Regions from separate parts of the Paenarthrobacter sp. 2TAF44 genome, predicted to be linked through region 3. Evidence: riboswitches for the same ligand, from Rfam matches in the RefSeq annotation. Region 3 holds a riboswitch; each other region holds the start of a gene.
What was found. A riboswitch is a leader RNA that binds a small molecule or an ion and turns the genes downstream of it on or off. The one in region 3 is predicted to bind cyclic di-AMP.

Region 1 (6,466 bases), on a different contig from region 3:
GTTGTCTCGGGGATCCTCATCGTCGCCTTGGTCATCGCGGTGGGCTATTTCGCCGCCCGCTACAAAGTGCTGGCCCCTGATGTCCAAAGCGCACTGACTCGAACGGCCTTCTACATCACCAATCCTGCGCTGCTGTTCACCGTGGTAGGGAAAAGCGATATCCGTGCCGCACTCGGGGTTGACGCCCCTCTGGCGCTCCTGTCAGCAGCCGTTATAGGCCTTCTCTATTGTTTGCTGAGCTTCGTGTTCTTCCGGCGGCCGGTCGCCGAAACGGCAGTTGGTGCCATGGCCAGTAGTTATGCCAACGCGAACAACATTGGCATTCCTGTCTCGTTGTATGCAGTGGGCACGGCGCAGCACGTTGCTCCAGTCCTTCTGGTTCAACTCCTGATCATGGCACCCTTCTACCTCAGCGTCCTGGGCGTGGCAGGTGGTACAAAAATCTCCTGGAAACGAATGCTGTTGCAGCCCTTCTCCAATCCCATGATTATCGCCTCGGGGCTGGGAGTGGTGATGGCTCTTACGGGGTGGGACGCACCCGAACTCGTCCAGAAACCCATCGACATGCTGGCTGGCGCGGCCGTGCCCATGGTTCTGTTGGCTTTTGGCATGTCGCTGGCAGGCAAGGCACCTCTCCAAAAGGGGGATGGCCGCGTGGAGACCGTGGTGGCAACCACCCTGAAGGTGGCGGGCATGCCCGTGGTGGTCTGGGCGCTGGGACGCTTTGTGTTCGGCCTGGAGGGGCAGCACCTCCTGGCCAGCGTCATCATGGCAGCCCTTCCAACCGCCCAGAACGTTTTCCTTTTCGCTTCTCCCTACGGACGCGGAATGACAATGGCCAGGGACGTCATCCTCTGCACAACGGTGCTCTGCATCGGGGCACTGGTCATGGTCGCGTGGCTGCTGGGTTAGAAACGCCATGCCAGGAACAAGAGCCACACGAAACAAAAAGCGAGACGGAACAGATGAGGCAGGCACCCGCGCGGGTGCCTGCCTCATCTTGTTACCGTGATTGCTGTAGCTGTGATTCCTTAGGCCCGACGAAGCCGTTGGCAGCTCCAACGGCCCATCCGATTGCGGAAGGTGGCAGTGCGGCTGCTGCTGCAGTACCGGCCGTGCCATCCGACGTGCTTGCTGGTCCTGGGAAGTTGCGTGCTCACTTCAAGATCCCTGTGGCGCCCTCAAGTATGCCGTCCAGGTCCAAGGCTGAACCATTGGCCGGCGTGGTGGCATTTGGATTTCCGGTTGGCTTTGGCTTCGGTGCCTGAGTCTGGGTAGGAGTAGGTGTCGGAGTAACCGTGGGACTGGGCGTCGTCGTGGCAGGTGGGGTGGTAACCGTGTCCGACGGAACCGGGCTCGGGGCCGGCTGGGTCGGGACAGGAGTTGTCACGCCCGGCACAGGAACAACAGCCGACGGGGCCGACGAAGGGACCCAAACAGGATCCGCGAGTGAAACTTCCGGAGTCGGAAGTGACGACGACGACCCCTGAGCAGGTGCCTCTTCTGACGACTGCGTTGCAACAGTTGCCGGCTGTCCGGCCTCGCTGGTCGCCGACGAAGCTGATGCAGTAGAGCTGGACGAGCGGGGTGCGGGGGTGGCCGAGGTTGACTGCCTGCTGTCGCCACCCGTCTTTGCGTCACTGGCTTCCTGAGCCGGTGTTTCCTGCCCGAAGAAGGGAAGCTCGAAGGCCTGGCTCATGGTGCCAACGGTCAATACCAGGCCCAATGCCCCAGCGACGACTGCCATGCGCTGGCCCATTGTCTTGACCGAGGCGGCCTTGGTGAGGACTGCATGTGGTTCGTGGCTGAAGGACGACGCTCCAAACGTGGGGACAACGCCCGTCGGGGACTCGGCAACCGTTGTCGCGGAAGGGGCTGTCCCGCTTCCGGATGCTTGGGCACGAAGGGCTTTCCGGCTTGCGAGACCAGCTGTCGCGGTGGCGGCTGCCGCGAGCTGGGCAGGGCTCTTTGACTCCGCCGGCGAAGCAGGGAACGCCGGAGCCGCAGGCGTGGGAAGAGGGGTGGCAACGGTCGGAATTTCAGCTGTGACCGGATCCCCAGGGCCGGGCGTGGGCGCCTGCACTATCGGGATGGCAGCGGTGGCGGGCTCGGGTTCGTGCGCGGCGGGGGTGGGTGCAGCAGCAGCCACCATCGGGATGGCAGCGGTGGCGGGCTCGGGATCTGCAGCCGGTTCGGGAGCGACCGGCGTGGGCGCCAGAACTGTTGGAATCGCAGCCGTAGCCGGCTCCAGAGCAGCGGAGTCTACTGGGGCAGTTTCTGCCGGAGCTGTTTGAGGAGCGATTACAGCTTGGGCTGCCCGTTCACGCTCTGCCGCGCGAGCGGCTGCGCGCGTGGTGGGCGCCGCAGAGGTGGGAACAGAAGCAGTGGCGGGTTCCGGCGTCGTGCTTGTAGAACCTGTTTCTGCTGCCGGCGTGCTGGTGGAGGATCCGCTGGGTTGGGCCCGACGGCGTCCGGTTGGTTGGGTACGCTCGCGCGCTATTTGGGCGCGGCGCGGCTGATCCATGGTTGGGGACATGGTGGTTGCCTCTCAACGCCTGCGAGGTTAGCTGTCGGGTTCGGACGAGGCCGTCCGGCCGCACATGGCGGCTTCACCCCAAGGGCCCATGAAAAATCAGGCCCGGGAACTCTGGGTCCCCCGTCTCTGCCGCTAGTCTGGCGGATCCCGGTTTGCGGCAGAGCTCGGCGTCAACCCGGAAGCGGCCCAGCGGAGATACGGGTCGCTCTTAGACCGTACATGAGCGCCATAGTAAAGTCACATTAATGTAACGGGCGGGACGCCTTCCAGCGCGAAGGTCCGTTAGGACTTAGGCTCCGGGGCCGGAGCCGGGGCTGGCAGCTCGTGCTGGATCCTTTGGACTTGGTGTGCGTAATGGGTCTCGGGTCGGAAAATTTCGTCCGCCACGCCCAGGATCCCACCCGCGGCGCCGCGCCGGACTTTCCCCTTGCTGTTCTGGCGCGAGACCCAGAACCAAAGGGCCGCAACGAAGGCAGGTGCTGCCAGTACTGCCACTAGAACGGCCAAGATATCCATCGCCCAAGACTAGCTTCCGCCGCGGCTGGCAGGTAGAACATAGTCGTATGGACCTCCCAGTGATGCCGCCCATTTCGCCCATGCTTGCCAAGTCCGTTCCTTCGATCCCTGATGTAGGCCACTTTGAGCCGAAGTGGGACGGGTTCAGGACCATCGTTTTCAAAGATGGCGACGAGATCATCTTGGGCAGCCGCAACGAACGTCCCATGACACGGTACTTTCCCGAGTTGGTGGAAGCCCTTCAGAAGAACCTTCCGGACAAATGCGTGATCGACGGCGAGATCGTCCTCATAGCTGACAACAGGCTCGATTTCGAGGGCCTTCAGCAGCGCATCCATCCTGCCGATAGCCGTGTGCGGATGCTTGCCGAAAAGACACCGTCCTCCTTCATCGGATTCGACATCCTTGCCCTGGGCGGGGAGAACCTCATGGACAAGCCGTTTTCGGAGCGTCGAGCCGCCTTGGAGAAGGCAATGGCCAAGGCTGAGGCGCCCGTGTACGTAACGCCTGCCGTGACAGAACTTGATCAAGCGCAGGAGTGGTTCGTGCAGCTGGAAGGTGCTGGGCTTGACGGCATACTTTCCAAACCGCTCGGGGGGACGTACCAGCCGAATAAGCGCGTCATGTTCAAGACCAAGCATGAACGGACCGCGGACTGTGTGGTGGCTGGATTCCGGTGGCACAAAACGGGAAAGGTTGTGGGGTCGATGCTGCTCGGGCTATATAACGACGCCGGCCAGCTGCAGCACGTGGGGGTGGTGGCTTCATTTCCCATGGCCAAGCGCGAAAGCCTGGTGGCCGAACTTGAGCCGTATCAGACGGAATTCAGCGAACATCCTTGGGGCCAGTGGGCCGATCAAGGAGACGCGGCAGCTACAGGTTCTCGAATGCCGGGCGCACAGAGCCGGTGGAGCGCCGGTAAGGACTTCTCCTTTGTTCCCCTCCGGCCGGAACTCGTCATTGAGGTTGCCTACGACTACATGGAGGGCGAGCGGTTCCGGCACACCACCCAGTTTCGTCGGTGGCGGCCGGACAGGACCCCGGAGAGCTGCACATACTCACAACTGGAGGAGCCGGCTGATTATGACCTCGGGGAGATCCTGAGACTGCCGTAGCCTCGGGCTCCTCGGGTTTGGTTCTACGTTGTCGAGCCGCTGTTACGTCGTTGAACCGCTGTCACGTTGTTGCCCAACAACGTAACAGCGGCTTGGCGACGACCTACTCTTCGTGCCCCTGGTCGCTGCTCATGCTGTCCTCGGCAGGCGGTGTTTCGCCCGGGGGTACGCCGCCCCCGGGTTCGAGTCCCGTGACGTTGCCATCCAAGGGGTCGGGGTTGGCGGAAGCTGCGGGATCGTCCTCTTCGTCCTGGCGCATGTCTGGGTCGGTGTGTACATCATCCGGATCGCCGGCAGTGTCGCCCGCGGTGTCGTCCGGCTCGGCTGCGCCCGAGACGCCGAAGGTCCGGGGATCGTCCTCTGGGTCATAGCTGGTCATGGTCGCCCTTCCTAAGCAAACTTACTATTGTGATTGCCCGGCCAGCCTAGTCTCCAGATCGCAAACCCAACAAGGGGCACCCATGCCGGGATTCGACGTCGTGCACTAGTGCCTAACTCCGGCGGGACGCCTAACTCTGCCGGGATGTCGCCGCGACAAAGCTCCTGATAGCGTCCGCCACGGCCTTGGGGCGCATGTGCTGTGCAACATGGCCCACGCCCGGGATCTCCACGAGCCGCCCTTGAGGAATTGCCCGCGAGAGGCGAAGAGCCCAGTCCGGCCCGGCGACGTGATCGCGGCTCCCTCGGAGCACCAGCACGGGAGTTCGGACTTTGGCCAGCTGCTTCTCCGTCGGGTACTTCATCATCACGGGCAGCTCCGTGAGGTACCAGCGCGGCCCACATTGCAGGTAGTCCGTGACCACAATCCAGTTGGACGACGGGCTTTCCCGGAGAAGGCCGTCCAGGAACAGGGCAAGCGACTGCCGGGCGACGTTCTTGTGCCGGGAGTCCACCACAGGGCCCATGAGCACCAGTTGCTGGGCGCATTCGGGCTCGTGGAGGGCCGCTTCGATAGCGAACTGCACGCCCATGGAATGCCCCACCAGAATGTACGAATCGATGCCGCACGCCTTAAGTGCCTCAGCAATGAATGCGCCATAGTCCTCAACGGACAGTTGCCGGCCGGGTTTCCGAGTCCCGGCAAAACCCGGAAGATCCAGCGAATAGGTGGGGACGCTGGCGGCGAGGACGGCATGAAGCCTGGCCAGGTAGCGGTGCGAAACGCCGATACCGTGGATGAGAATGTAAGCGGGCTCCCTCGGGTCCCCGGATTCGGCGGGCTCCGGGTTGGCATGGCTGCCCGGCCGCGGCGGTGCCGTTCCATCCGTCCATAGAATCCGGCCGCTCAGCCCGCAGGCCTCGACGTCGGCAGATAGTAGCGTCGTCAGCTCCCGAACCTCCGGTTCTCAATTGTGCTTTGGATAGCCCTGCGGCTCCATAGCTCTTCTTGCCTGTTTGTTGAGAATAGCGCCCGAGGCTTCCTGTAAGGGAGGAGCTGGCAGATGGGAAATTCGCGGCGCGGTTGCAGATCATACACAGCGCCGCGGTAGCCCTCCTGTGGATAAACCCGGATCTGAGGAAGGCCAGGCAAATCACGTGCTTAGACTGGCAATTCAAAGAAATAACCCCGGCCGCATCATGGCTCTGGTCCAGAGAGGCGGGTCCGGGGACTTCGCACTCAGCCTAGCAAGGAGCATGAGGACTTGGCCAATCTTGAAACATGGTCCAACGGTGCTCACAACCGAGCTCTCGATGAGGCAATTACGCCTGTCCGGATGGCAACTTACGCGGCTGCTGCCTCCCACGATGCGTCGCTGGCCAGGCGGCTCTATGTCTGGGACCGCGACGTGGCGATCGCACTTCTTGCTGATATTGCAATCGTCGAGGTAGCTCTGAGGAATGCGATGGCCAAGCAGCTGGACACTGTCTTTGGTCGATTCTGGTATGCGAACGACATAGGCCTTGATGGCCCTGGCCGGAGTAAGTTGGCCGAAGCGTGGTCCAAGCTGGGCCAAGACCGACGAACATCTGGTCATCTTATCGCTGGGCTGATGTTCGGCTTCTGGAAAGGTCTGCTTGAGCCAGGCGGCTACGTAGGCAGAGAACCGCAAAGATTTCACATGTCTCATGAAAATCTATGGAACTCGTGCCTGAATAAGGCATTCCGCGGCGGCAGGACCGTGGCGGCCGCAGATGGCGAACGATTCACGAGGTCTTGGACCCTAGGCGTTGTGGCAATGGTTCATGCTGTACGGAACTGTGCTGCCCACCATGAGCCGTTCGTAGCGGGTTTTCCCCTACCTGGGCAGCGTCAGAGGCTCACTGCAGAGCAGGGGCATGAGGCTTGTCTGAAGTTGGC
Region 2 (6,466 bases), on a different contig from region 3:
ATCGGCGTCGATCATTGCACCGCTGGGCACCTCGCCAACGTCCTCCAGCTTCCCGTGGCCAAGCGCTGCGAGCAGCGGCCCCCCAACGGTGAACAATGCCATCATGGCCGCCAGCGGATTCCCGGGCAGGCCCAGCACGAAGCGTCCGTCCGGAAGCTCCGCCAACACGGCCGGGTGGCCGGGGCGCATGGCAATGCCATCGATCAGCAGCCGGCCGCCCAGTTCAGCCACGGCCCTCCTGAAATGGTCCGTCCCTGAGCGTCCGGTACCGCCTGTAGTAATAACGACGTCGGCCGGCGGCTCCGGTGCTGCATATGGTTCCGCGGGTTCAGGCTCGGTGTCCTGCAAAGCTGCAAGCCAGTCGTCGTAGTTGTCGCCTACCTTGAGTTGCTCTCCTGCGATGCCACCAAGGAGTTCGACGACGGCACCAAGCTGAGGTCCGAAGGTATCCCGGACCTTCCCCGGTAGGGGAACCCCCTGCGTCACCACTTCCGAGCCCGTCAGGAGGAATCGCACCAAGGGTTTCCCCAGGACTTCCAGCTCATCGAGGCCCGCCAGGGCAGCCAAGGCAATGTGCGCAGGATTCAGGATGGTACCGGCTTTGAGCAGCACGTCCCCTTCTGCGGCTTCCTCGGCAGCTTTGCGGATGTGCTGGCCATTGCGTGGCTCCCCCGGCTTCGCCAAGCCGCCGAGCGCAAGGATCGGAAGGCCGTCGTCGTCCGTGGTAATAACGCCGCTTTCGGTGCGCAGAACGGCCTTGGCGGCGGGCGGAATGAGTCCTCCGGTGACGATGGGACTGGCCTGGTGGGGAGCAAGTCTGTGTCCAGGCTCAACAAGAATCCATGGACCCGTTCCGTTGACAGCCCAGCCGTCCATGGCGGAGGACGCATAGTGCGGCATGTCCTGAATGGCCGCTGCATCCGAGGCCAATGTCCTTCCCAAGGCAGCCTTCAACGGCACTGGGCTTGGCGGGATGGGAGCGGCGACGTCAAAGGCACGCTGCCGGGCCTCATGCCATGTGTGTGCCGCGTGGTGGTGGCCCTGTCCGGGGGCCTCGGTCATTCCGCCTCAGTCCCGGGCTCCAGGTATTGCTTGGCAACCTGGCGGGCCAGATCCAGGGCAGCGCTCATGGCGGTATCGTCCGCGGCTTGCCCGATCCCCCTGGCCATGCCGGCAGCGTAACCTGCGATGAACGTTGTCAGTGGCGCAGCAGGCCGCACCACGGAGTGGGCTGCAACTCCTGCCACAGCAAGGACTTCATTGATGTCCACTTCAACGCCCTCAAGCTCAAAGGCCTGCAACAGTGTGCGGCACCAGTCCTCGAGCGTCTCTTCCTGGCTCTTCATGTCCGCCTCCTGCTCGTTGTGTATGCCCAGGGCCGCGGCGTCCTCCCACGTGTCCACATCATCGGTAGACCCATCGGGGACGGTAACGGCCAGCAGGTTCAGCCTAGCAAGCAGCCGGAACACTGAAGAGTTCGTTAACCCCGAAGCTGCCGCAACTTCCCTTTCCAAAGCCCGGGTGCTGTAGATGCCCAGGAGGGGCTGTTGCCGGCCGTCGGCTGAGACGGCCATTGCGCCTTCTACTTCAGGATGCGCACGCAGTCCTTCCCATAGGGGCTCAATGCCCCTGGCGGCGTGCGGCATGTCGCATGCCAGGACGAGCGTCCACGGCGCTGGCTCCCCATTGTGGTGAAAGGCCGCCAGACCGGCAGCAATGGCGGCGGCAGGGCCGGCAAAGGCCGGCTCCTCCCGGGCGCTAAGAACTCCATCAGGCAGGACGCCGCCGATACGAGAGGTGTCTGGACCAACCACCACCACAGCGGAGGCTCCCCGCGCCGCCTGCAGGGCATGCGAAAGGAGGCTGGCGCCGTCGAACATTAATCCGGGCTTGGGCACGCCACCGAGGCGGGTGGCCCTGCCACCCGCCAGAATCACAGCGTTGAACTCCATCCGCCCAGAGTACCCGGACGGCGGGAGGGCAACAGAAATCGATCAGGCGGCGGATTCCGGCAACAGGAACGGATCCCAGTCCGGCGCAGGTTTCTCGAGTTCTTTGATCTGCCACATGGTTCCTGTGGGCACGCCAGGTTTGAAACGAAGTTTCCAACCCATCTCGGCGAGCGTGTGGTCACTCTTGGCGTTGTTGCATTTCAAACACGCCGCAACCAGGTTTTCCCAGGAATCCGCGCCGCCCCTGGATTTGGGGTGGACGTGGTCTATGGTGTGCGCTGTTTTCCCGCAATAGGCGCAGCGATGGCCGTCGCGGCGGAGTACCCCGCGGCGGCTCACGGCAGTGATCCTGTTGTACCGGGGCCGGATGTAGCGATTGAGAAGAATCACGGATGGTCTTCCGAGAATCTCCTGTGGCCCGACGACAGGCTCGTCGCCTTCGGCCACCACGCTAGCTTTTCCAGTCAGCACAAGGACCAGCGCCCGGCGGAAGGTTACTACCGCCAGCGGTTCATATCCAGCATTCAGAACGAGTGTGCGCATGCACGTACCTCTTCACGGCCGCACCCGTCAGGGGCACGAGGGCCGGCTGCCCTCTGCTTGTACGGGCTGTGGATCGACAACACAAGGGTAAGCACTCATATGCCATATCAACGAATTTTTCTGCCGTTTCACCTGCGGTGTTGGCGAAAGTTCATGTGCGGGACACTTTTTAGGTTAAAGCAGAACACCCCGCCGGCCTGAGCCTGCGGGGTGTTCCGTGGAGTATTTGATCAGCCGTTGACGCGGATGAAAACGGGGCCGGAGCCAACGTTCACGCTGAACAGTGCCGTGGTGGATCCGTTCCATCCACCGTGGACTGCCATGCCGTTGCCGACATAAACAGCGATGTGTGCCATTCCGCCGTAGCCACCATTGGCGTAGTAAGCGAGGTCGCCGGGCTGCGCTTCAGCTGCACTGACCGTGCGGCCGAGGGAGAGGTAGCCGGCCGGCCAATCGTGGAAGTGAATACCGACGGCGGCCAGCGAGTTGGTCACCAGCATGGTGCAGTCCTGTGTGACACCGAGCTGTGCGTAGGCCGCTGCAGCGATGGCTGCACCGAGGCCGCTGGATGCAGCAGGCGCCTTGGCCGCGGAGTTATCCGTGTTGACCGCCAAAGTAGCGGTGCCGCCGGCAGCCGGAGCTTCCTTGGCAGGTGCCTTCTCGACGACGGGAGCCGGGGCTTCGACAGTCTTGACCACGGGGCGCTCGTAGGAGATGGCAACGCTGGAATCGGCAGCAATGGTGGCCTGGGCAACCGACTGCACATCAAGGGTGGACGCAGACGTGGATTCGCGCTGGACATTGGTATCCGCAGCATTTGCAGCCACGCCGCTGGTCAGGACAAGGCCTGATGCAGCTGCGATCACTGCTGCCTGACGGCCAACGCCACCGGCGTTGTCGCTGACAGCCTTGGCAATGACGGCAAGTGAGCTGGTCTTGGGGGCCTCAGCTCTATGCCGTGCAACCTTGTTTGCACTGGTCATGATTACTCTCTTTTCGTATCCGCGCACGGTGGGGACGCACGCGGGTTATGGGCGGCCAGCACTTGGGGGGCATGCTGGCTTACCCCGAATGGGATTTTCCTAGCGGAGGGTGAAGAACGAGGATGTGCCGGTGGCTGCGACCGGGGTCAGGAGCGTCCCCTGGCTGGGGTTCAGCGCGCTGATCATCATGCCGTTGCCGACGTAGATGCCCACGTGGGCTCCGCCGTTCTGCATGACGAGGTCGCCGGGGGCCGGCGTGCTGGTGGGCTTCATGGCCGTCCAGGCATTGACCCGGGGGATGCTGATGCCGGCCTGGGCGTAGACCCACTGGGCAAATCCAGAGCAGTCCCAGCCGTTGGGGGAAGTGCCGCCCCAGACATAGGGGTGGCCAATGCCGGTGTAGGCAATTGCTGCGAGTCCGGAAGCTGCCGCGCTGGATGCGGCATCCTTGGCCGTGGAGGACAGGGCAGCGAGGGCGTCGCCCGTCTGGCCTTCGGCTGCCTGCGTGCGCTGGGAGGCGCGCTGAACCTTGGGGGCTTCCTTGGTAGCCACAACGGGGCTTTCGAAGGAAACGGTTGCCGTGGGCTCAGCGGTAACAACCGCGGTGGCGACCAACTGCTGGGTGCTGGAGGATTCCGACTTGGAAACGTCGGTGTCAGCGGCCTGGGCCGGGAGTCCAACGCTGAGAACAAGTCCCGAGGCTGCGGCCAGAACGGCGGCTTGGCGGCCTACGGTGCCTGCATTGGTTGAGACAGCCTTGGAAAGGGTGTTCAACGGGTTCGTACGAACCAATTCGGCGCGATGGCGCGCAGGGGTAGTGCGTGATGACACGAAGGTAGCCTCTCCCAATGCCTGCGAGGTGAGCTGTCGGATTCGGATGGGAGTCATCCGGCCGCGCGGCTTCAAGGAAGCTTTTGCGACTTAACCCCAAGGCCTTCTGATTCGAAGGCCAAAATTGGTTCCCCCGCCCCTGCCAGACGATTTTTGCGAACGGACCTCGAGTGGTGGCAGAGCTAGGCAATCCACTCAAGTGCATCGGCCCCCTAAAAAGCCGATGCGCTTTAGACGGTACAACAGATATTCGTGAATGTCACATTCAGGTCACGGGCGTGTCATGAATGCGATAGACAACCATCAACTGGCTCAGAGCCAGCCCATGGGATCTACGACTTCACCGTTTACCTGGACCTCGAAGTGGAGGTGGCAACCCGTAGATGCGCCTGTAGTGCCGCTCAGCGCGACAGTATCGCCACGGCTGACAGTCTGGCCCACCTTGACGTTGAAGGACGACAGGTGGTTGTACGTGGTCTCGAGGCCGTTGCCGTGGTCAATCACGACGCGGTTGCCTCCGCCGTACTCATGCCAGCCTGCGAACGTGACCTTGCCTGCGGCTGCGGCGTGAACGGCAGTACCGCACTGGGCTACGAAGTCCTGGCCGCGGTGGAAGTCACCGGTGCCGCCCGTAAGGGGGCTGACGCGGTAGCCAAACGGCGATGCCGTGACCAGCTTGTCCAGAGGGCTTCCCAGCGTGCCAAGTGAGGATGCGCGCTGAATGCTCCCCGCTGACTGGGCGCTCAGCAACTGCTTGAGCTTGCCGTCAGGATCAGCGGCGGTAGCGACTGCTGCGCGACTGAAATCGATTTTGGCAGAGGCTGCCGCAGAAACTTCGGGTTGGCTGCCACCCGGCACGGAGAGGGCCGCCTCGGCCTGGCCGGATTCGGATGTGGCCATGACCGGGCTTGTGGCAGGCAGGCCTACAGTCAGGGCAAGTCCGGTAGCGGCAAGCGCGACTCCGGCCTTCTGCCCGACACCACTGGCTGCGGCGAAGTCGGCTACCTGGCGCAATGGGCTCTTGCGGCGGCGCACCTGACGCGGGGTGTCGCGTGGCCGGATCTCCATTGCGGCGCGGGCTGGCCGCAGCTCAGCAGCGGGGCCGGACGCGCGGCGACGGCCCCTGACGTTCTGCGATGTCAAACTCTGTTCCTCTCTGGAAAGCCTGCGAAGTTAGCTGTCGGATTCGGGTCAGAGAGTTCAAAGACCCGGTCCGCACGAAGCGCAAACGGCACACAGGTATCCCCGGAAGGACTTGCGTTAGTAGGCACTTCTGCTGCGGACTTCACCCCAAGGCTGCTTCTTTAGGCAGCCGCTTGTGGTTCCCCCGCCTCTGCCAGTAGTTGATGACACACCTGATCTGCTGGCAGAGCTCGGCTCCAGATCAGGTAACGCTTTGGTATCGGCGCTAGTAGATAACTATAGGCGATTAAAGCCCGCAGTAATAAATTCGTTATCTTCCCAAACGACCGTGTTGTGGACGCCCCCATATCACCAGTCGCAGGAATCCGCAGGTCACACGCGCGCCAGCCGCCCCAAAGTGAGATCTGACACGCCCTAGGGTCAGCTGACAGCAACGAAGACGTGCGCAGCTACCTCGGGAGGCAGCTCCAGTGCTCCTTCAATACCGGGAACGCGGACGGAGATGTACTCCCCCACCCGTTCCAAGGAGACAGTTGCGCCTGGACGAATTCCGCCTTCATCGAGCTGGGTGAGGAGTTCGGGCTCAACCTGGATGGGTTCAGCAAGCCGGCTGACTACTACGCGGGAATCGGCAGCGTACCCGTCCATGGCATGCAGCAGGTTCACGTCCAAGCGGGCAAGGGGCTGGTTGGCGAGGCCGCCAAGCGCCTCCAAACCCGGGATGGGGTTGCCATACGGTGACTCGGTGGGGTGCTCCAACAACTCATACAGGCGCCGTTCCACCCGTTCACTCATGACGTGTTCCCAGCGACACGCTTCGTCATGAACGTATGCCCAGTCCAGACCAATGACGTCCGCCAGGAGCCTCTCGGCAAGGCGGTGCTTCCGCATGACTTCGGTGGCCCGCTTGCGCCCGACTTCGGTCAGTTCCAGGTGGCGGTCGTTGGACACAATCACCAGGCCATCGCGCTCCATGCGTCCAATGGTCTGGGAAACCGTGGGACCCGAGTGCCG
Region 3 (6,466 bases):
CTGTATTGCGGCACCGCACAAATGACGCGGAGTTTGGCCCCCATCCGCTGGGCTTGTTCGGCTGCCTCAAGGACAGCGACGCGCGCCTGCTCTGAACCGTCCACACCAACGGCGACGACGTTTTCCACCGTGCGCGGCCCGGCCTTGGCGTGCTCAGCCTTAATGTGCTTGTCCTCGGTGTTCTCGCCCAAACGGTCCGCACAGTAGAGCGGGACCGTTACGGTGGGGCATTTTGCGTGAGCCGGCAAGGCGCTGCTGACCGAGCCCAGGAGACGCCCAACGAAGCCGCCACGGCCACGGCTGCCGAACACCAGGAGCGCGGCGTTTGCAGACAAGTCCAGGAGGACCCCTGCGGCATCGCCGTTCTCCACCGAAGCATCGACGTCGAGGTTGTACTTCGAGACCTTATCCATGGCCTGCTTGACGATTGCTTCCGCGCCCTCGCGGATCACGGAATCGTCCACAGTGGCGTACCCGCCGTCGAGGCCGGATGCCGCGAAGATGGGCACCGAATAAGCCGTGACTATATGCAGGGGAAGTTGGCGCCGTTCCGCCTCACGCGCGGCCCACACAAGGGCGCATTGACCATGCTCGGATCCGTCAACTCCGACGACGATTCCACCAGGCGCCACTGCCTGCTCCTCGCCGTCCCGTGGTTCTTCAACGTGTCTGCCGTGCTGGTCCATTGGGGCCCGCCTCTCCACCTACTGCTTGATGTTCCGGCCATTCTGCCAGAGGTTCTCCGTACCGGTGTTCCCTTGCTGGCGTGCAACCAATAGCCGGGGCCGAAGAAACCCGCTGGGTTCTCCTTCCAATGCCCACTATTCTCGGTTGGCAATGCCGAATCAAGGCGACTTCGGGCTATGTGGATAACGGTCCGGGCTCGGTTTTCGGCACGCTCACCGCCCTCCAGGTTGCGCTGCGGATAACATCCAAAACACGCTGCCGCCGAGGCTATCCATGGCAGAAAAAGTTCGGTAGTGTTCGAGTCACCGAATGGCCGGCAAAAGTGTCCCAGGACACAACCCGGCCATTTATTTGCGGCCGCTTGGGGAACACGGACGCGATCCCACGCGCTGCCGAAAGGCACACACGTCAAGGAGGAACCCAAGCAGTGTCACTCACTCCTGATTCCGTCACGGAACGGACTACCACCGTGGTGATCGGCACGGGCCTGTCCGGCTTGGCTGTTGCCAGCGAGCTCAGCCGCTATGGCGTAGGTTCCATCGTGCTTGATGGCTTTGGTACTTTGTCCACCACCGGACCATCGGTCCATACGGGAATGCTCCAGCGCTGCGACGCAGCGGACCCCGCGGCAATGCAGGAACGCAACGAGATCCTGCGCCACTTGCGCAACTACGCCGCAAGCCATCACCTGGATGTCCGCACCACCACACGCGCTGTTCGTCTGGACTTCCTGGGCGGCGACTCGTCCCAGCAGCTTGGATACGGACTCGCAGCAAGCCTGAACACGGCCAGCCAGAGGGCTGGGCTGAGCGTTTACGGCCCGCTTGAATCCACCCCACGGCAATGGGCCGTGCATACAGCCACTGGAGTTCTTCTGGCCGACCACATCGTGGTGACGCGCTGCGCCCAGAGCCAACTGCGCCGAATGCTTACGGACTTGGGAATCGCCATAGGCCAGAACCTCGTGGCAGCCATGCGTGCCGTGGGAATGCACTTGGTAGGCGTGGGGGAACTCATTACACCCACGCCCAAGGAAGTACTCCGGCAAGCCAAGGCAGTAGGGCAAGCAATCTCATCCAAGGTGGCCCTACCAGCTTCGCCGGGCATCGCACTGGCTTAGAAACGAACAAAAGTTAACTCAGAAGGCCGGTGCCTCCGAAGACGTTAGTCCTCGAAGGCACCGGCCTTTTGAGTTGGAGCGTGAAGCTTAGGCGCCAGCGCGTACGTACGTGATGGGGCCGGTTGCGGTGAGCCAGCTGATCGGGTGGATGCCCGTCTGGTTGCCGTTGATGCCACCGCTGATGGCCTGGCCGTTGCCGATGTAGATGGCTACGTGGCCGGACTGGACGATCATGTCACCGGGCTGGGGGTCGCTGACAACCTTGCCGTAGTTCAGGAACTGCATGGGTGCGAGGTCGCCAACCGGGATGCCTGCGGAGCCGAGGGCCCGTTCCACCATGGCGGTGCAATCCTGCATGATGCCGATCTGGGCGTAAGCCGAGGCAACCATAGCGGCGTTGACGCCACCAACAGCCGGAGCCGCAGCAGCAGGCGCGGCTGCCACCGGAGCGGTAGCCGTAGTGGTTGCGGCGGCCTTGACAGTGGCCGCTGCTGGGGCCTGCTTGGCAACCGGAGCCGGAGCAACGGGTGCCGGCTTTTCAATAACGGGAGCCGCAACGGAAGCAACCGCAGGGCGCTCGAAGTTGATCGTGGCCGTGGAGGCGGCCGTAACAACCTTGGTGGGACCCTCAGTGACGGTCTCGGCGACCGTAGCAGGGCTGGAGTCGCGCTGAACAGGGGTCTCTGCTGCGTGGGCAGCAATGGAGCCTGTCAGGACGAGGCCTGAAGCTGCTGCGATGACAGCGGCTTGGCGACCTGCGCCGGATGCGTTGCTGGCAACAGCCTTGGAGATGGAAATGAACGGATTAGGACGTACGCTGTCCGCCTTACGACGGCCGCGAAGAATGCGTGAAGACATGAAAGAGCCTCTCCCGATGCCTGCGAGGTTAGCTGTCGGATTCGGATGGGAGTCACCCGGCCACTATCCCCCGCTGTGCAGCGGAAGCTTCGTGACTTCACCCCAAGGCGCGCTCTGAAAGCGGGCCAAAATGGGTTCCCCGTCTCTGCCGTAGGTTTGTCTGCGAACGGATTCCGGACTGCGGCAGAGCTAGGCAATCAGCCCGGAAATGCCCGTTACGTGGAACAGGCACAAGTACAACCGTACGGGAAGATCACTTCAAAGTCACATTTACGTAACGAGCAGTTCGTTTTTGGCGTGTCGCAGTGACCGTTTCGAGATCTTCGCAAGTATGTAGAAAACCCCGTTATTCCGCGGAATTTTCGTCATCCGGCTCGTTCGGAGCCGCCAGCTTCTTCCGGGCTGTAACAGCGAGGAAGATCACGAGACCGATTGCCACGACGGCGAGGCCAACAATGCTCCAGGGGAAGGGTTGGGAAGCTGCCGGGGCAGGCTCACTATTTTCGGTACCGGGCGCTGCCGTCCCCGCCGTCGGAACCGCCGCCGAAGCCGATGGGGAGGCGCCTGCTGAGCCGCTCGCCGTCGTCGTGCTTGTTCCGGAAACAGTGAACTTGAAAGTTCCCTCAATCGGGTGGGAGTCTGAACTGACCACGCGCCACACCACCGTGTATTCGCCAGCCGGAGCGCCCGGACGCAGCTTCTGGACAGCCATGTTGTCGATGATCTCCACTGCGCCATCTGCCCAGTTTTCGCCCCCAGCGGTGACAGTTACGCCCGAACCGATGGCCAGTGGCCGGTTGTTGAACGTGATCGACACCGACGCCGGCACTTCAGCTACCCGCGCACCGTTGGCCGGAGTTGTTGATTCGGCGACGTCGTGCGCGGAGGCCGGAGCGGCGCCCAGCAGCAACGCGGAAGCGAACGCAATAGCGGCTACGACGGCGGCCAGAAGCGGGCGGATGGTACGCATGGGGCGGTTTCTCCTAGTGTTGGCTTCCTTACAGACTAGGCGAATCGTCCCGGCACCCCGCATCGGCGGGCATAGGATTTGAGAGCAAACTCCCCCGATCCCCGGAGACCTTCATGCTGAAACAAGGTTCTGCAATCGACCGCTACTTCAAGATCTCCGAGCGCCGGTCCACATACTCGCGGGAAATACGTGGCGGCTTCGCGACCTTCTTCGCCATGAGCTACATCGTGGTACTGAATCCGCTGATCCTCTCCGGGGCAGACTCGAGCGGAGCGTCCCTTGGCTTCACGGCCGTAGCGGCCACCACTGCATTCGTGGCGGGCATCCTGACCATCCTCATGGGCGCCTGGGCCAAGCACCCCTTCGCGGTGGCAACCGGGCTGGGAGTGAACGCGTTCGTGGCCGTGACCGTTGCCTCCCACCCGGGCCTGACGTGGCCGGACATGATGGGGCTGGTGGTGCTTTCGGGTGTCACCATGCTCATCCTGGTACTCACCGGATTCCGCACGGCCGTTTTCAGGGCCGTCCCGGAAGCCCTTAAGACGGCAATCGTAGTGGGCATTGGCCTCTTCATCGCCTTGATCGGGCTTGTGAACGCGGGCTTTGTCCGACGCATCCCGGATGCGGCAGGCACCACGGTTCCGCTCGGCCTCGGCGTGGATGGCAAGCTGATGGGCTGGCCAACGTTGGTGTTCGCCGTCGGCCTCATCCTCACCATCGCGTTGGTGGTGCGAAAGGTCCGCGGCGCAATCCTGATCGGCATCGTGGTCTCCACTGCCCTGGCGGCAATCCTCGAATTCACGCTCCACATTGGTCCAAGCTTCGACGGCAAAAACGTCAACCCGCGCGGCTGGTCCCTGGTGGCCCCGACACTGTCCGAATGGGGCGCCCCGGACCTCTCCTTGATTGGTAAAGCCAACCCCTTTGGCGCCTTCGAGCACCTCGGTTTTGTGGCCGCGGCGCTGCTGGCCTTCGTGATCCTCCTCAGCATCTTCTTCGACGCCATGGGCACCATGGTGGGCCTGGCCAACGAGGCCGGAACCGTGGACGAGCACGGCAACATTCCCAACGTGGACCGCGTCCTGCAGGTTGACGCCCTGGGCGCAATCGTCGGTGGCGGCGCCTCCGTCTCGTCCAACCAGATCTTCGTCGAGTCGGGCGCGGGCATTGGCGAAGGTGCCCGCACTGGCCTCGCCTCCATTGTCACGGGCCTGCTCTTCCTGGTAGCCATGTTCTTCACGCCGCTCATCAACCTCGTCCCGTTCGAAGCCGTGGCACCTGCGCTGGTGGTTGTGGGCTTCATGATGGTGTCCCAGGTAGGCAAGATCGACTGGCAGGACTGGGGCGTTGGCATTCCCGCGTTCCTGACCATCGCACTCATGCCGTTCACGTACTCCATTGCCAACGGCCTCGGTGCCGGCTTCATCTCCTACGTTCTGATCCGCACCTTCCAAGGCAGGGCGCGTGAAGTCCACCCCTTGATGTGGGCCGTTGCTGCTGCGTTCCTGTTGTTCTTCGGTATTGGAACTGTGGAGGAATTGTTGGGCGTCAAGTAGGGATGTCCGGAATTTCAGACACCACCGTGCCTGATAACTGTTTTTTAGCCCGCCGGTGGGGTGTGCTTAAAGCATGGGCCCAGACACCAGCAATACCCCCTCCGTAGACGTCCTTCCGACACCATGGACCGGCCGCTTTGACGGCGACGGTGACGAGCATCGCCGCTGGTGGCAGGCCATAGCACCCCTTACTTCCCCTGCCGCTCCTGAAGCCTCTCGTCCCGCCGTCGTGCTGGGTTTCTGCAGCGACGCCGGCGTGCGGCGTAACAAGGGCCGCGTGGGCGCCGCCGCGGCTCCTGCCGCCATCCGCTCCGCGCTGGCCCCACTGGCGTTCCATCTGGATCGTGACGTGTTCGACGCCGGCGACGTGGTTGTGGAGGACGACTCACTGGAAGAAGGCCAACAGCGCGCCGGACGCGCCATCTCGGAACTGCTCGACGCCGGAAATCTCACCGTGGTGCTGGGCGGCGGCCACGAGACGGCGTTTGCCAGCTACCTGGGCGTGGTTGGATCCAATGCGGTGGGTAGCGGAAAGCGCTTGGGCGTCCTGAACCTGGATGCCCACTTTGACCTGCGTGATGAGCCCACCCCGAGCTCCGGTACCCCGTTCCTCCAGATGGCCCAGGAAGAACTCGCCGCCGGACGCGAACTGAAGTACGCCGTCGTCGGAATCTCGGAGCCCAACAACACCCGCACGCTCTTTGACACCGCTGATCGCCTGGGCGTGAAGTACTTGCTGGACGAGGATTGTTCCGCGGAACGCGTCGAGACGTTCGTAGCCGACTTCGTGGCTGGAATCGATGTGCTGTACCTGACGATCGACTTGGACGTACTGCCCGCTTCGGTGGCGCCGGGAGTCAGTGCCCCTGCCGCGTACGGGGTGCCGCTGCCCGTGATTAGTGCTATATGCCGCCAAGTAGCCGCAAGCGGCACCCTTTTGCACTTGGACGTTGCCGAATTGAACCCGGAGTTCGATATCGATGGACGAACCGCGAAAGTGGCAGCACGGCTTGTAAACACGCTGTTGGCGTAGGGCCTGTTCCCAGTCCCTGTCCTGCTTTAACCTGTTGGGTTTAACCTGTGGGGAAGGGAAGGACGGCGATGGGCGCAACTCCTGTGCAGGACAAGTGGGCCTGGGTGGCAGGACCCGTTGCTGTCGCGTTGGGCCTTGCCGCACACATCATTTCCGGTGGCGGTGCCCCTGCGATGCCCGTCCTGCTGGCCTTCGTTGCCCTCTCTGCCTTGGCCGCACAACTGATTTCCCGCTGGATCCAT

Region 1: linked by a shared signal. The riboswitch ahead of AB4Z15_RS23340 (hypothetical protein) and the one ahead of AB4Z15_RS05490 (NlpC/P60 family protein) in region 3 are both predicted to bind cyclic di-AMP.
Region 2: linked by a shared signal. The riboswitch ahead of AB4Z15_RS18820 (C40 family peptidase) and the one ahead of AB4Z15_RS05490 (NlpC/P60 family protein) in region 3 are both predicted to bind cyclic di-AMP.

Annotation. Positions count from the first base shown of each region.
Region 1 is NZ_JBFRFP010000037.1:28,872-35,337, reverse strand. It holds gene AB4Z15_RS23345 (AEC family transporter) at 1-912, shown strand, start outside; gene AB4Z15_RS23340 (hypothetical protein) at 1,157-2,536, opposite strand; cyclic di-AMP (ydaO/yuaA leader) riboswitch at 2,539-2,689, opposite strand; gene AB4Z15_RS23335 (hypothetical protein) at 2,819-3,052, opposite strand; gene AB4Z15_RS23330 (ATP-dependent DNA ligase) at 3,100-4,167, shown strand; gene AB4Z15_RS23325 (DUF6480 family protein) at 4,271-4,546, opposite strand; gene AB4Z15_RS23320 (alpha/beta fold hydrolase) at 4,677-5,495, opposite strand.
Region 2 is NZ_JBFRFP010000021.1:52,218-58,683, reverse strand. It holds gene AB4Z15_RS18840 (molybdopterin molybdotransferase MoeA) at 1-1,062, opposite strand, end outside; gene AB4Z15_RS18835 (NTP transferase domain-containing protein) at 1,059-1,952, opposite strand; gene AB4Z15_RS18830 (HNH endonuclease) at 1,995-2,495, opposite strand; gene AB4Z15_RS18825 (NlpC/P60 family protein) at 2,726-3,478, opposite strand; gene AB4Z15_RS18820 (C40 family peptidase) at 3,578-4,309, opposite strand; cyclic di-AMP (ydaO/yuaA leader) riboswitch at 4,314-4,477, opposite strand; gene AB4Z15_RS18815 (M23 family metallopeptidase) at 4,622-5,452, opposite strand; cyclic di-AMP (ydaO/yuaA leader) riboswitch at 5,459-5,688, opposite strand; gene AB4Z15_RS18810 (metal-dependent transcriptional regulator) at 5,873-6,466, opposite strand, start outside.
Region 3 is NZ_JBFRFP010000003.1:267,910-274,375, reverse strand. It holds gene AB4Z15_RS05500 (universal stress protein) at 1-686, opposite strand, end outside; gene AB4Z15_RS05495 (FAD-binding protein) at 1,115-1,807, shown strand; gene AB4Z15_RS05490 (NlpC/P60 family protein) at 1,895-2,665, opposite strand; cyclic di-AMP (ydaO/yuaA leader) riboswitch at 2,669-2,837, opposite strand; gene AB4Z15_RS05485 (copper resistance CopC family protein) at 3,012-3,635, opposite strand; gene AB4Z15_RS05480 (NCS2 family permease) at 3,749-5,191, shown strand; gene hutG (formimidoylglutamase) at 5,265-6,224, shown strand; gene AB4Z15_RS05470 (hypothetical protein) at 6,293-6,466, shown strand, end outside.